2 regions of the Cobetia sp. D5 genome follow, and region 2 is predicted to be linked to the other one. Evidence: predicted binding sites of a transcription regulator. Region 2 holds the regulator's gene; the other holds the start of a gene.
The links. The regulator LexA, encoded in region 2, represses DNA repair genes until DNA is damaged. The targets are predictions, from matches to a motif close to TACTGTNTANNTANACAGTA.
Positions count from the first base shown of each region.

Region 1: recA (recombinase RecA) is a predicted target of LexA. The motif match lies at 3,245-3,264, and genes of this name have one in related genera.

Region 1 covers NZ_CP142020.1:3,732,424-3,738,436, forward strand. Annotated here, with positions in the region: gene alaS (alanine--tRNA ligase) at 1-1,004, opposite strand, end outside; gene U0O11_RS15460 (regulatory protein RecX) at 1,247-1,891, opposite strand; gene recA (recombinase RecA) at 2,064-3,131, opposite strand; gene U0O11_RS15470 (CinA family protein) at 3,347-3,883, opposite strand; gene mutS (DNA mismatch repair protein MutS) at 4,050-6,013, shown strand, end outside.
Region 2 covers NZ_CP142020.1:992,343-998,355, reverse strand. Annotated here, with positions in the region: gene U0O11_RS04250 (mechanosensitive ion channel family protein) at 1-1,002, opposite strand, end outside; gene nagZ (beta-N-acetylhexosaminidase) at 1,051-2,196, opposite strand; gene U0O11_RS04240 (L,D-transpeptidase family protein) at 2,456-2,998, opposite strand; gene U0O11_RS04235 (TetR/AcrR family transcriptional regulator) at 2,998-3,675, opposite strand; gene lexA (transcriptional repressor LexA) at 4,242-4,871, shown strand; gene U0O11_RS04225 (hypothetical protein) at 4,989-5,228, opposite strand; gene U0O11_RS04220 (DUF6586 family protein) at 5,481-5,960, opposite strand; gene topA (type I DNA topoisomerase) at 5,960-6,013, opposite strand, start outside.

The DNA of each region.
Region 1 (6,013 bases), 1.5 Mb from region 2:
GGATAGGCATCGCCCATCTCGCTGTCGAGAGCCGCGACCAGCTTGTAGAAGAAGCTGCCACGCGCCCCCAGCTTGTGACCGTGACGCACGGCGCGACGGATGATGCGACGCAGCACGTAGCCACGGCCTTCGTTGGAGGGCAGCACGCCATCGGCGATCAGGAAGGCACACGAGCGGATGTGGTCAGCCACCACGCGCAGTGACGGCGTGGCGATGTTGTCGTGACCGATGATCTCGGCCGCGGCGGCCAGCAGATTCTGGAACAGATCGATCTCGTAGTTGGAGTGCACGCCCTGCATCACGGCCGCGACACGCTCCAGGCCCATGCCGGTATCGATGGACGGCTTGGGCAGCGGGTGCAGCGTGCCCTCGGCGTCACGGTCGAACTGCATGAAGACCAGGTTCCAGATCTCGATGTAGCGATCGCCATCCTCGTCCGGGCTGCCCGGCGGGCCACCGGCGACATCTTCGCCGTGGTCATAGAAGATCTCGGAGGACGGGCCGCACGGGCCGGTGTCGCCCATCTGCCAGAAGTTGTCCTCGTCGAGACGCGAGAAGCGGTTCTGATCGATGCCGACCTCGTTGAACCAGATGTCACGGGCTTCATCATCGCTGACGTGCACGGTGACCCACAGCTTCTCCTTCGGCAGGCCGAGTTCTTCGGTCAGAAACTTCCAGGCAAACTGGATGGCTTCGCGCTTGAAGTAGTCGCCGAAGCTGAAGTTGCCCAGCATCTCGAAGAAGGTGTGGTGACGGGCGGTATAGCCGACGTTGTCCAGGTCATTGTGCTTGCCACCGGCGCGCACGCAGCGCTGCGCAGAGGTCGCACGGCTGTAGCCACGCGGATCACGGCCCAGGAAGACATCCTTGAAGGGCACCATGCCGGCGTTGGTGAACAGCAGGGTCGGGTCGTTGTTCGGCACCAGGGAGCTGGTGGGAACGATGGTATGGCCCTGCTTCTCGAAATAGGTCAGGAAGGCGTTTCTGATTTCTGCGCTTTTCATAGAGGTTCCGTAGCGATGTGCGTAAAGACGCTCCGGGGGTCTTCTGCATGACTTCCGCATGGTTTCTGCATATTCATCCATGTGGGTATGCATGGAGGTGCAATGAAAAGCATGAAAGAAGGCGCCTGCCCCGTGCCGTCGCAAGACGACCTAGTATAACGCCTGTTCGCGCAAGCTAAAGGGGGGGAAATGTCCTGAAGCGCCGGTTTGCGCGTCATGAGAGCCAAACAGTCGCCCGCCAGCTAGCCTTCCTCCCCCTCATCACTCCAGGCGGACTCCATGGCATAGCGCAGCTGCTCATAGTCGAAGCCGCGCTGGAGCAGAAAGCGCTCGCGCCGTGCGCGCTCCTTGTGCCCCTCGCCGGGGCCGGAGAAGCGCCTGGCCAGCGTCTCGCGCGCCAGCTCGAAGAAATCCACCGCCTCGACATGACCGAAGGCATCCGGCGTCGGGTCACTGGCGGCACGCATCACGGCATTGAGCGTCTCGCTATCGATACCACGCTGGCGCAGCTCCTGCTGGATACGCCTCGGCCCCTGCCCGCGCAGCACTCGCGTCCGCAGGAAGCTGGCGGCAAAGCCCTCATCGGATTGCAGGCCCTCCTCGGCCATGCGCTCCAGCACCTCCTCGATCAGCAGCTCGACCTCATCGCGACTCAAGGCCGCCTGTGCGCCCTCCTCGCCAGCGGCTTGCCGCTCTGCCAACTCGTCATCGCTGACCGCCCGCAGGTAGTCACGCTCCTTGAGATAGTCGTGCAGCTCGCGGCGGCTATGTTCGCGGCGCGCCAGACGCGCGATGGCATCATTGCGCGCACGCCGTTGCGGCGTCATCGCGCCTGAGTCGAGCGGTTGATACTCAGGCCCACCCATTTCAGCGCTGTCATCGTGCATGGTCATGCTCCCCGGGGTTGAGCAGAAGGACATCGATGGACGTGAACGCAAGGCGCCCGCCTCCGAGTCATCGGGGCGGGCGCCTTGGGGTCATCTCACCGGGTCGGAAACGACACGGTGCGATGACGCCAGCCTGGCGGCTGGCGCTCTTGCTCTTTCTTCTGGACGAACCTCAGTCGAGATCGATATCCAGGTCGTCTTCACTCTCGGCGGCCGCGGTCTCTTTCGGCTCTTCCTTGGCTTCCGGCGCTGCCAGCAACTGGGCACGGATCTGGGTTTCAATCTCCTCCATGATGGCGGGATTGTCTTCCAGGTACTGGGCGGAATTGGCCTTGCCCTGACCGATCTTGCTGCCCTGATAGCTGTACCAGGCGCCTGACTTGCCGACCAGACCACACTGCACGCCCAGATCGATCACCTCACCGGCGTGATAGATGCCCTTGCCGTAGAGAATCTGGAACTCGGCCTGACGGAACGGCGGCGCGACCTTGTTCTTGACGACCTTGACGCGGGTCTCGTTACCGGTGACTTCATCACCGGACTTCACGGAACCGGTGCGACGGATATCCAGACGCACACTGGAGTAGAACTTCAGTGCGTTACCGCCAGTCGTGGTTTCGGGGCTACCGAACATCACGCCGATCTTCATGCGGATCTGGTTGATGAACACCACCATGCAGTTGGCGTTCTTGATGTGACCGGTCACCTTGCGCAGCGCCTGGGACATCAGACGCGCCTGCAGGCCGACGTGGGAGTCGCCCATCTCGCCTTCGATCTCGGCACGCGGCGTCAGTGCCGCCACGGAGTCGACGATGATGACGTCAACGCCGCCGGAGCGTACCAGCATGTCGACGATCTCGAGCGCCTGCTCACCGGTGTCCGGCTGGGAGACCAGCATCTCGTCCAGATTGACGCCCAGCTTCTCGGCGTAGGACGGATCCAGTGCGTGCTCGGCATCGATGAAGGCACAGACCTTGCCCTGCTTCTGCGCCTGGGCGATGACCGAGAGGGTCAGTGTCGTCTTGCCCGAGGATTCCGGGCCATAGATCTCGACCACGCGCCCGAAGGGCAGGCCGCCGATGCCGAGTGCGATATCCAGCCCCAGAGAACCGGTGGAAACCGACGGGATGGCCACACGCGGGGCATCGCCCATGCGCATGACGGCGCCCTTGCCGAACTGGCGCTCGATCTGGGACAGCGCCGCGTTCAGCGCCTTGGTACGATTGTCGTCCTTTGCCATGTGGCCTCCTGTCGAACGGCGGAGCCACACGGGCTGCCACCTGGAATAGAGAATTCTATCACTGAGAGCTGAGCAGACACCGTCAGACTAGCGGCTGAGGTGTCGTGGCAAAACCCTGTATACATGGACAGTATAATGCCGCAAGTTGCGTCACTCTGCCAGTCCGGTGATGCGCTTTTTCAGGCAGCACCCTCAACGCGGGGCTTGCATCGGGCTCATGCGTCTTCGGTGCCGATCTGCAAGGCCTCCACGCGCTCGATCAAGCCCTGCAATGCCTCCCGCACCGCGGCGTCGCGCACGGCCTGCCGGTCGCCGGGAAAGTGACAGCAGCGTGCCTGCTGGCGCGCCTCGCTCCCCCACGCCAGCCATACGGTGCCGACGGGCTTCTCGTCACTTCCCCCGCCGGGGCCGGCCACACCGCTGATCGCCACCCCCAGCTCAGCGCCACTTTCGCGACAGGCGCCCCGCACCATCTCGCACACGACCGCCTCTGAGACGGCACCGAATGTTTCAAGCGATGTCTCACTGACCCCCAGCAGGCGCTGCTTGGTGGCATTGGAATAGGTCACGTAGCCCGCATCGAAATAGCTGGAGCTACCGGCAATCGCCGTGATCGCCGCACTCACCCCGCCCCCGGTGCACGACTCGGCGGTGGTGATGCGCACGCCGCGCGCGACTGCCAACGCCTGCAACTGCTCAGCCAGGGCATTCGCGCACGCAGCCTCGGGGGTCGTACCAGTCAATCGGCTCACGAACTTTCTCCTTGTGGAGGTCATCGGGTGAAAAGGGCAGCGAGCATGAGACATCACAGGCATTGGAGCCGGCCGCGCCAGTCCGTAGAATATCGCGCATCCCGCATGCCGTGCTCTCGCATGTGTGCTTTTTCCCATTGCAGTGCAGTCAAGGAAGTCCATGGCCATGGCCAAGAACAGCGCGCCCCAGATGACGCCGATGATGACGCAGTACATGAAGATCAAACGCGAGCACCCCGGCGTGCTGCTGTTCTATCGCATGGGCGACTTCTATGAACTGTTTCATGAGGACGCCAAGCGCGCAGCACAACTGCTCGATATCACGCTGACGGCGCGCGGCAGCTCCGGCGGTTCCCCGATCCCCATGGCAGGGGTGCCCTACCACAGCGCCGAAGGCTATCTGGCACGCCTGGTCAAGATGGGCGAATCGGTAGCCATCTGTGAGCAGATCGGTGACCCGGCGACCAGCAAGGGGCCTGTCGAGCGCAAGGTGGTACGTATCGTCACCCCGGGAACGCTGCATGATGAGGCGCTGCTGGATGCCAGCCGCGACAACCTGCTGGTGGCGCTGCATCGTGATGGCGAGACCTGGGGCCTGGCCGCTCTCGAGCTCTCCTCCGGTCGCTTCAGCGTGCTCGAGGTCAATGGTGATGACGAGCTGCTGGCCGAGATCCAGCGTCTGTCGCCTGCCGAAGTCATGGTCGGCGAAAGCCGTACCCTCCCCGCCAGCCTGGCCTCGCGCCCGGGCCTGACCCGCCAGAGCGATTGGCACTTCGATCACGAGACTGCCTTGCGCCTGCTGTGCGATCAGTTCGGCGTCCAGGACCTCAACGGCTTCGGCTGCAGCCACCTGACGCGCGCCGTCACGGCAGCCGGTGCCCTGCTCGACTACGCTCGCGACACCCAGCGTACCGGCCTGCCCCACGTGACCGCGCTGGCCGTCGAGAGCCGCGATGACTCGGTGGTGATCGATGCCGCCAGCCGTCGCAACCTCGAGATCGACACCAACCTGGGCGGCACCAGCGACAACACGCTGGCCAGCGTGCTGGACGTCACCGCGACCGCGATGGGTTCACGCCTGCTCAAGCGCTGGCTCAACCGCCCGCTGCGCGATCAGCTCCAGATCGGCCAGCGTCAGGCGGCGGTGCAACGTCTGCTGGATGGCGACTACCCCTTCGAGCTGCAAGGCCTGCTCAAGCGCATCGGCGATGTGGAGCGTATCCTCGCCCGTGTCGCGCTGCGCAGCGCACGCCCCCGTGACATGGCACGCCTGCGCGATGGCCTCAACACTCTGCCCGAGCTGCGCGCCGTGCTCGCCAGCGTCGAAAAAGGCAGCGCCATCGATGACCTGCGCGATGCCATCCGCCTGTTCCCGGCACTTTCCGCGATGCTCAGCGAGGCGCTGGTCGAGAATCCGCCGGTGGTGCTGCGCGATGGTGGCGTGATCGCCGATGGCTACGACGATGAGCTGGACGAGTATCGCGGCCTGTCCGAGAACGCCGGCCAGTATCTGGTCGCACTCGAGACCCGCGAGCGCGAGCGCACCGGCCTGAGCAACCTCAAGGTCGGCTACAACCGCGTGCATGGCTACTTCATCGAGCTGCCGCGCTCGCAATCGGCCGAGGCCCCGCCGGAATACATCCGTCGCCAGACCCTCAAGAATGCCGAGCGCTTCATCATCCCCGAGCTCAAGGAGTTCGAGGACAAGGCGCTGTCTGCCAAGTCCAAGTCACTGGCGCGCGAGAAGCTGCTGTACGAGCACCTGCTGGATGACCTGAATACCGAACTGGATGGCCTGCAGCAGACGGCCCGCGCACTGGCGTCACTGGATGTGCTGACCGCCTTCGCCGATCGCGCTGCCTCGCTCGATTTCGTGCGCCCCGAACTCAGCGAGACCCCGGGCATCGATATCGAAGGCGGACGCCACCCGGTGGTCGAGCATGTCAGCGATCATCCCTTCGTTCCCAACGATGTGCGCTTCGATGATGCGCGGCGCATGCTGGTGATCACCGGCCCCAACATGGGCGGTAAATCCACCTACATGCGCCAGACGGCACTGATCGCTCTGCTCGCGCATACCGGCAGCTTCGTGCCGGCGTCGCGCGCCTGCATCGGCCCGCTGGACCGCAT
Region 2 (6,013 bases):
CAGCGAATGCTCACCGTAGGTGGTGAAGTTCACGATCTGGGTGCGCGTCTGGTCGATCTCGTCATGGCCTTCCAGCATCTCGCGTACCGCGGCAACGATGGGGCCGACCTGGGCGGCATCCTCATAGCGCAGCCCCACGGTCTCGAAGATACGGCGATTGTACATGCGCGACGGATTCTCCACCGAGATGCTGGTGAAGATGGCGTTCGGCACGTAAAGGGGCCGCATGTCGAAGGTGCGAATGCGCGTCAGGCGCCAACCGATATCCTCGACGGTGCCCTCGATCTCGCGGTCCGGTGAGCGGATCCAGTCGCCGACCTTGAAGGGCCGGTCGAGATGGATCATCAGGGCACCGAAGAAGTTGGCCAGCAGATCCCGCGCCGCAAAGCCGACCGCGATACCGCCGACACCCCCGAAGGCCAGCACCCCGGACAGCGAGACGCCGAGATTCTGCAGGATGGCCAGCCCCACCAGCACGACTACGACCGCCCGCAGCAGCTTGCTGATCGCCGAGGCCGTGGTGGCATCCATCGCGTTGACGTTGGTGCCGGGCGGCGGCATGGTGCGCAGCGCCTCGAAGCGCTTGACCATGCGGATCAACGCCCAGGCTAGTGCCAGCAGGGTCACGATCTGGCGCGCCGTGCCCAGGTACTTCTCGGCCCCGCCGAGGCTGAACTGGCCGGCGATGATGCCGAGCGCCAGCAACACCCCCATGCTGTAGAGCCAGAATGACAAGGGATGACGCAGGCCATGCACCAGGGCGTCATCCCACAGGTTGCGACTCTTCTCGGCATGCGTCGCCAGGCGGCTGAGCACCACTCGCTCGATGAGGTGCAGCAACAGCACCGCCAGCAGCAGCAGAGCGAGATTGATGCCCCACAGCGGCAGACCAAAGGTCTGCTCGACCCATTGGCGCAGCGGCTCGACCCATTGATTGATCATCTCTTCGGCGGGCGCTGCCAGCTTGTCGGCAGCAGCCTCGGTGGCGGATTGCTCAGCCATGGGAATTCCTTGCCAGTCTTCGACTCGAAAAAGGCACCGCGTGCCTGATTATTGCGCGCTACCGGACTCAGAGGCCGACCGTGCGTCAGACGACTCGGCGCCGCCTAGCGTGCCCGAGGGCATGGCAGCCTGCTGTGATGCCTGACTGGCCGCCATCGATTCGAGCCGCGCGTGGGTGCGCCGCCAGCGTGCCAGCCCCACCAGGCCATCCAGCGTCGGACGAGCTCGCGCATAGCGCAGCCGCGCCTGGCGCTTGCCACGGTGGCGCTGCTCATCGTCATCGAGGCTGTCGAGCACTTCGCGCGCGGCGGCCGGGTCATTGCAGACCAGCGCCATGTCGCAGCCGGCGTCCAGCGCCAGGCGCGCACGCTCTGCCGGACCACCTTCCGCGACAGCCGCCGCCATGCCGAGATCATCGGAGAAGATGGCGCCCTTGAAGCCGAACTCTTCGCGCAGCAGACCCAACCAGCTGGGCGAGAAGCCCGCGGGACGTGCATCGAAATCCGGATAGATCACATGCGCCGGCATCACGCCGCCCAGACGCTCGGCGAGGGCCGCGAAGGGCTTGAGGTCATGCTCGCGCAGCTCGCGGAACGGCCGCGGGTCGACCACGCGCTCCAGATGGGTATCTGCCGAGATGCCACCATGCCCCGGGTAATGCTTGCCGACGGCGGACATGCCCGCCTCCTGCAACCCGTCAATGAAGGCGCCGCCCACCGCGATGACGTCTTCCGGCGTGGCGCCGAAGCTGCGATCGCCAATGATGGTCGAGCCCGCCACATCGATATCCAGTACCGGCGCAAAGGTGATATCACAGCCGATGGCTGCCATTTCCATGCCCAGCAGCCAGCCGGCATCGCGTGCCAGTCCCAGGCCTGCGGCCTGGGCGTCTTCGCCGCAACCCTCACAGTCACGGCCGAGGCAGCACTGTGCCAGGCTGCGCATCGATGGCAGGCGTGTCACACCCTCGCGCAGACGCTGGACGCGCCCGCCTTCCTGATCGATGGCGATCAACAGGTGCGGATTGACGCTGCGAATCTCGCGGCTCAGCTCCAGCACCTGTTCGGGAGAGGCGCAATTGCGCGCAAACAGGATGACGCCCCCGACGGCAGGGCGTGCCAGCAGTTCACGTTCGTCGCGGGCGAGGGTCAGCCCCGCAACATCGACCATTACGGAGCCCAGTGGCTGTGTCATGTCATCCTTCCTGTCCATGGCCTGCGGCAGTGATATCCCGTGAAGAGAGGAATCACGACCGCCAGGACTTCATGTCTTTTACGGGGCTCGGCAGCCTGGAAGAAACGTGATGAATCAGGCTGCCAGCGCGAGGAAAGGCGCAATTCTAGCCGACTGAACCCCTATCGAACAGTCGCGGCCAGCTGCGCCCCGGCAAGGGGCTGTCACGTAGATTCCGGTGACAGCTCATGGAGGGTATCAGACTCGGACACCAACCCCTTCAGGCATGCAGCAGCACCGGGGTGCCGGGCACAGCCTCGGCAAAGAGTCGCAGCAGGTCGTCATCACGCAAGCGAATGCAGCCGTGGGACGCCGCTACCCCCATGGGCTCAGTGCTGGGCGTGCCATGAACATAGATGTAGCGGCGCAGGCTATCGACCCGCTCGCCGCGGGCATTGCGACCACGATTGACGCCGGACTCGCGGCCGCTGAGCCACAGAATGCGCGTCAGGATCCAGTCTCGCTCAGGATGCTCGGCAGCAAGCTCGGGCGTGAACACCTCGCCCGTGAAGCGCCGGCCGCGATAGACGGCGCCACACGGATTGCCCGCCCCGATGGCGGCACGAATCACATGCCAGCCGGTTGGCGTGCAACCGCTGCCGTCGAGCTCGCCGATACCGTTGAGGCCGCTGGAGATCGCGCAGGCGTGCACCAGCGCCTCAGGGTCAGCCGCGGGGGGCGGCGCATCACGACTGCCACTCGGCATGTCACTGCGTACCTCAAGGCTTTGGCGCGAGAGGTCCACCGCTACCCAGCAGGCCATCAGCTGGCCGCCTGGGTGACCGCCTCACCATCCCCGAGCGTGGCCGGCAACGGCGCTGCCATCGCCGCGACGACCACTGGACGCATGTGCTGGATCAGCTCGCGCACCGTGGTGTGATGGCCGTACTCGGCCTCCTCGATATCGCGCAGCGCATCCAGGCCCGAGAAGGTGAAGATCACGCTGCCGAGCATGAAGTGCAGACGCCAGAAGCGCTCGTTGTCAGGCAGATCAGGCGTCGCCAGCTTCAGAAGCTCGGCGAAGCGGCTGAAGACCGTGCCGTAGTGCTCGCGGATATAGCGCCGCATGTGGCCCTGACCCTGGGTATAGGCAAGCCCGAGCAGGCGCATGAAGGTACGCAGGCTGTTGCGCTCGGCCGGCACCTCCAGCACGGTACGCGCCATCACCTCCAGCAGGACCTCCAGCGGCACCTGACGCCCGGCGTATTGCTGCTCGATGCTGTCGAGTGCCGCGTGGAAACGCTCACTGAAAGGGTCGAGATAGCGCGCGAAGACCGCCTGGATCAGCGATTTCTTGGAGCCGAAGTGGTAGTTCACCGCCGCCAGATTGACCTTGGCCTTGCTGGTGATGTTGCGCAGTGAGGTCTCGGCGAAGCCGCGCTCGGCGAACAGCACCTCGGCAGTATCGAGGATGCGGGTAACGGTATCGGTCTGGGCCATGGGCGGAACCCTTGTCAGGTAGAAAAGGACTGGAGTCGTAGGTCACGGCGCAAGCCCCGCGCGGCGACTCTCTCATGAGGTGGTGCAGGTTCACCGCAAGGCGCGTTCGATCATGGCACCCGTGAGCACTACCATCGGCGAACATTCGTTTGAAACACTTTGATTCTAGCGCGCCATGCCATGACTGACAATTCTCTCGCGTTTCAAACGCCAGAGGTTTAGCCAAGCCTGATATTCCCTCAACGCTGACCATCCCGATTCAAGGGCTCGTCATGCTCGGTGACTGTCCACCCCGCCAGAGCCAGGCCGGGTTCATCTCCAGACATTCATCTCCAGACATTAATCTCCAGACATTCACTTCCAGACATTCCCATCAAGAAAGAATGCCTCGGATATCGGCACGAAAAGTCGCCAGACAGCGATATCTCGGCGACTACCTGCCCTTTGAGGCCACCACGCAAGCCACGATGCCTTGCATGACCGCCATGACTGGATACAATGACAGTTGTATGGATGCACACCCCGTGCCGTCAGCTCAAGATGCCGCCCAGGCCAAAGGCAATGCCATGACCCAGCCGCTTACTCCGCGCCAGCAGGATGTCTTCGACTTCATCATCAAGACCATCAAGTCCTCTGGCTACCCGCCGACGCGGGCCGAAATCGCCCAGGCGCTGGGCTTCCGCTCACCGAATGCTGCCGAGGAGCATCTGCGTGCCCTCAAGCGCAAGGGCGCCATCGAGATGGTGCCGGGCACCTCTCGCGGCATTCGCGTGCCGTCGCTGGCTGACGTCGACGACAGCGCCAACGATGGTCTGCCGGTGATCGGGGAAGTGGCCGCCGGCAGTCCGATTCTTGCCAGCGAGCATATCGACCGTCACTGCCCGCTGCCGAGCGACTACTTCTCGCCGGCTGCCGACTACCTGTTGCGCGTGCGCGGCGTGTCGATGAAGGACGTGGGAATTCTGGAAGGCGACCTGCTGGCCGTGCACCGCACCAGCAGCGTGCGTGACGGACAGATCGTGGTGGCACGTCTGGGGGATGAAGTTACCGTCAAGCGCTTCCGCCGTGACGGGCACTACGTGTGGCTGGAAGCCGAGAACGAGGACTTCTCACCGATCAAGGTCGACCTGCGCACGGACAGCCTGGAGATCGAGGGTCTCGGAGTGGGCGTCATCCGCGATGGCGGCCTGCACTGAGACCTTGACCAGCAGCGCTCTTCTCGCAAAGCTCTGAGCAACAGAAAAGCCGCACGTATTGCACAAAAAAACCCGCCTCGAGGCGGGTTTTTTTGTGCGCGAAGCACGAGCGATGAATCAGTGCACGATGCCTTCCGACTGCTCGTCCTCGTCTTCTTCGCCATCCCAGAGGCGAGTCCGGGTGATGGCGTGGTCGATCATCTCACGCGCGACCTCGAAACGATTGTCACGCAGCAGATCAGCGGCCTCGTCCGAAATGCGAATGCTGAGCAGCGGCTCACCTTCGCTTTCCGCGGCGCGCAGAATCACTTCACCATCTTCCATTTGCACAATTTCAAGTACGGCGGGATCGGACACGTCATTCCTCCTGCACGGCATCTCGCGAGATACCGGCGTCGTTGTAATCGTCAGCGCGACGGCTGGCAAGCCCGGCACCGCGTTGCCATCAGCGACGCAGAAAAAAGTACGACCACAGCCAGAGCCATGGTCGTACCGGAGAATGCAGGGCTTGCCACAATGCGATCAGTCTAGCACCCGTGAAGGCGAAACGTCACCCGATTGCCATGCGCCAGTCATCACCAGCGTGCAGCGCCAGATCAACGCCTTGACCTACCACTCGACACTCGACTCGCGCAGCTGCGGCAGCAGCGCCTTGAATGCCGTGATGGCGGCACTGAGACGCTCGGCCAGCGAGGCGCTCGAGGCTGCCGCGATGATCAGACCATCACCACGCGAACGCGATTCTTCGCGGCGCGCGACACCGCCTTCTTCATGCAGGCGGGCCACATCCGCGACCAGCTCAGACAACCAGCTGTCGGAACGCTCCAGCAGACTGCGCAGCTGCTCGACCTCGGCGATGGGCGTCGGTGGCGACGCCAGACGCTCGCGCCAGCTACCCTCTGGCCAGCGCGCCGTCACGGCACACTCTTCCAGCAATGACGCCAGCGCCAGCTCCAGCAGGGCGAGCGCGCCCTCTTCACCGGCCATGCGACGCGCCACGGCATGCTCATCGTCGCCAGAGGCTGCTGACTGGGCCAGCAGCAACTCGGCCTGATACAGCAGCTGATTGGTACGGGCACGCTGGCTCATCAGCTCTTGGCCCCCTTGCGCTTGTCCTCGACGACCCAGCGACCGTTGTCGTA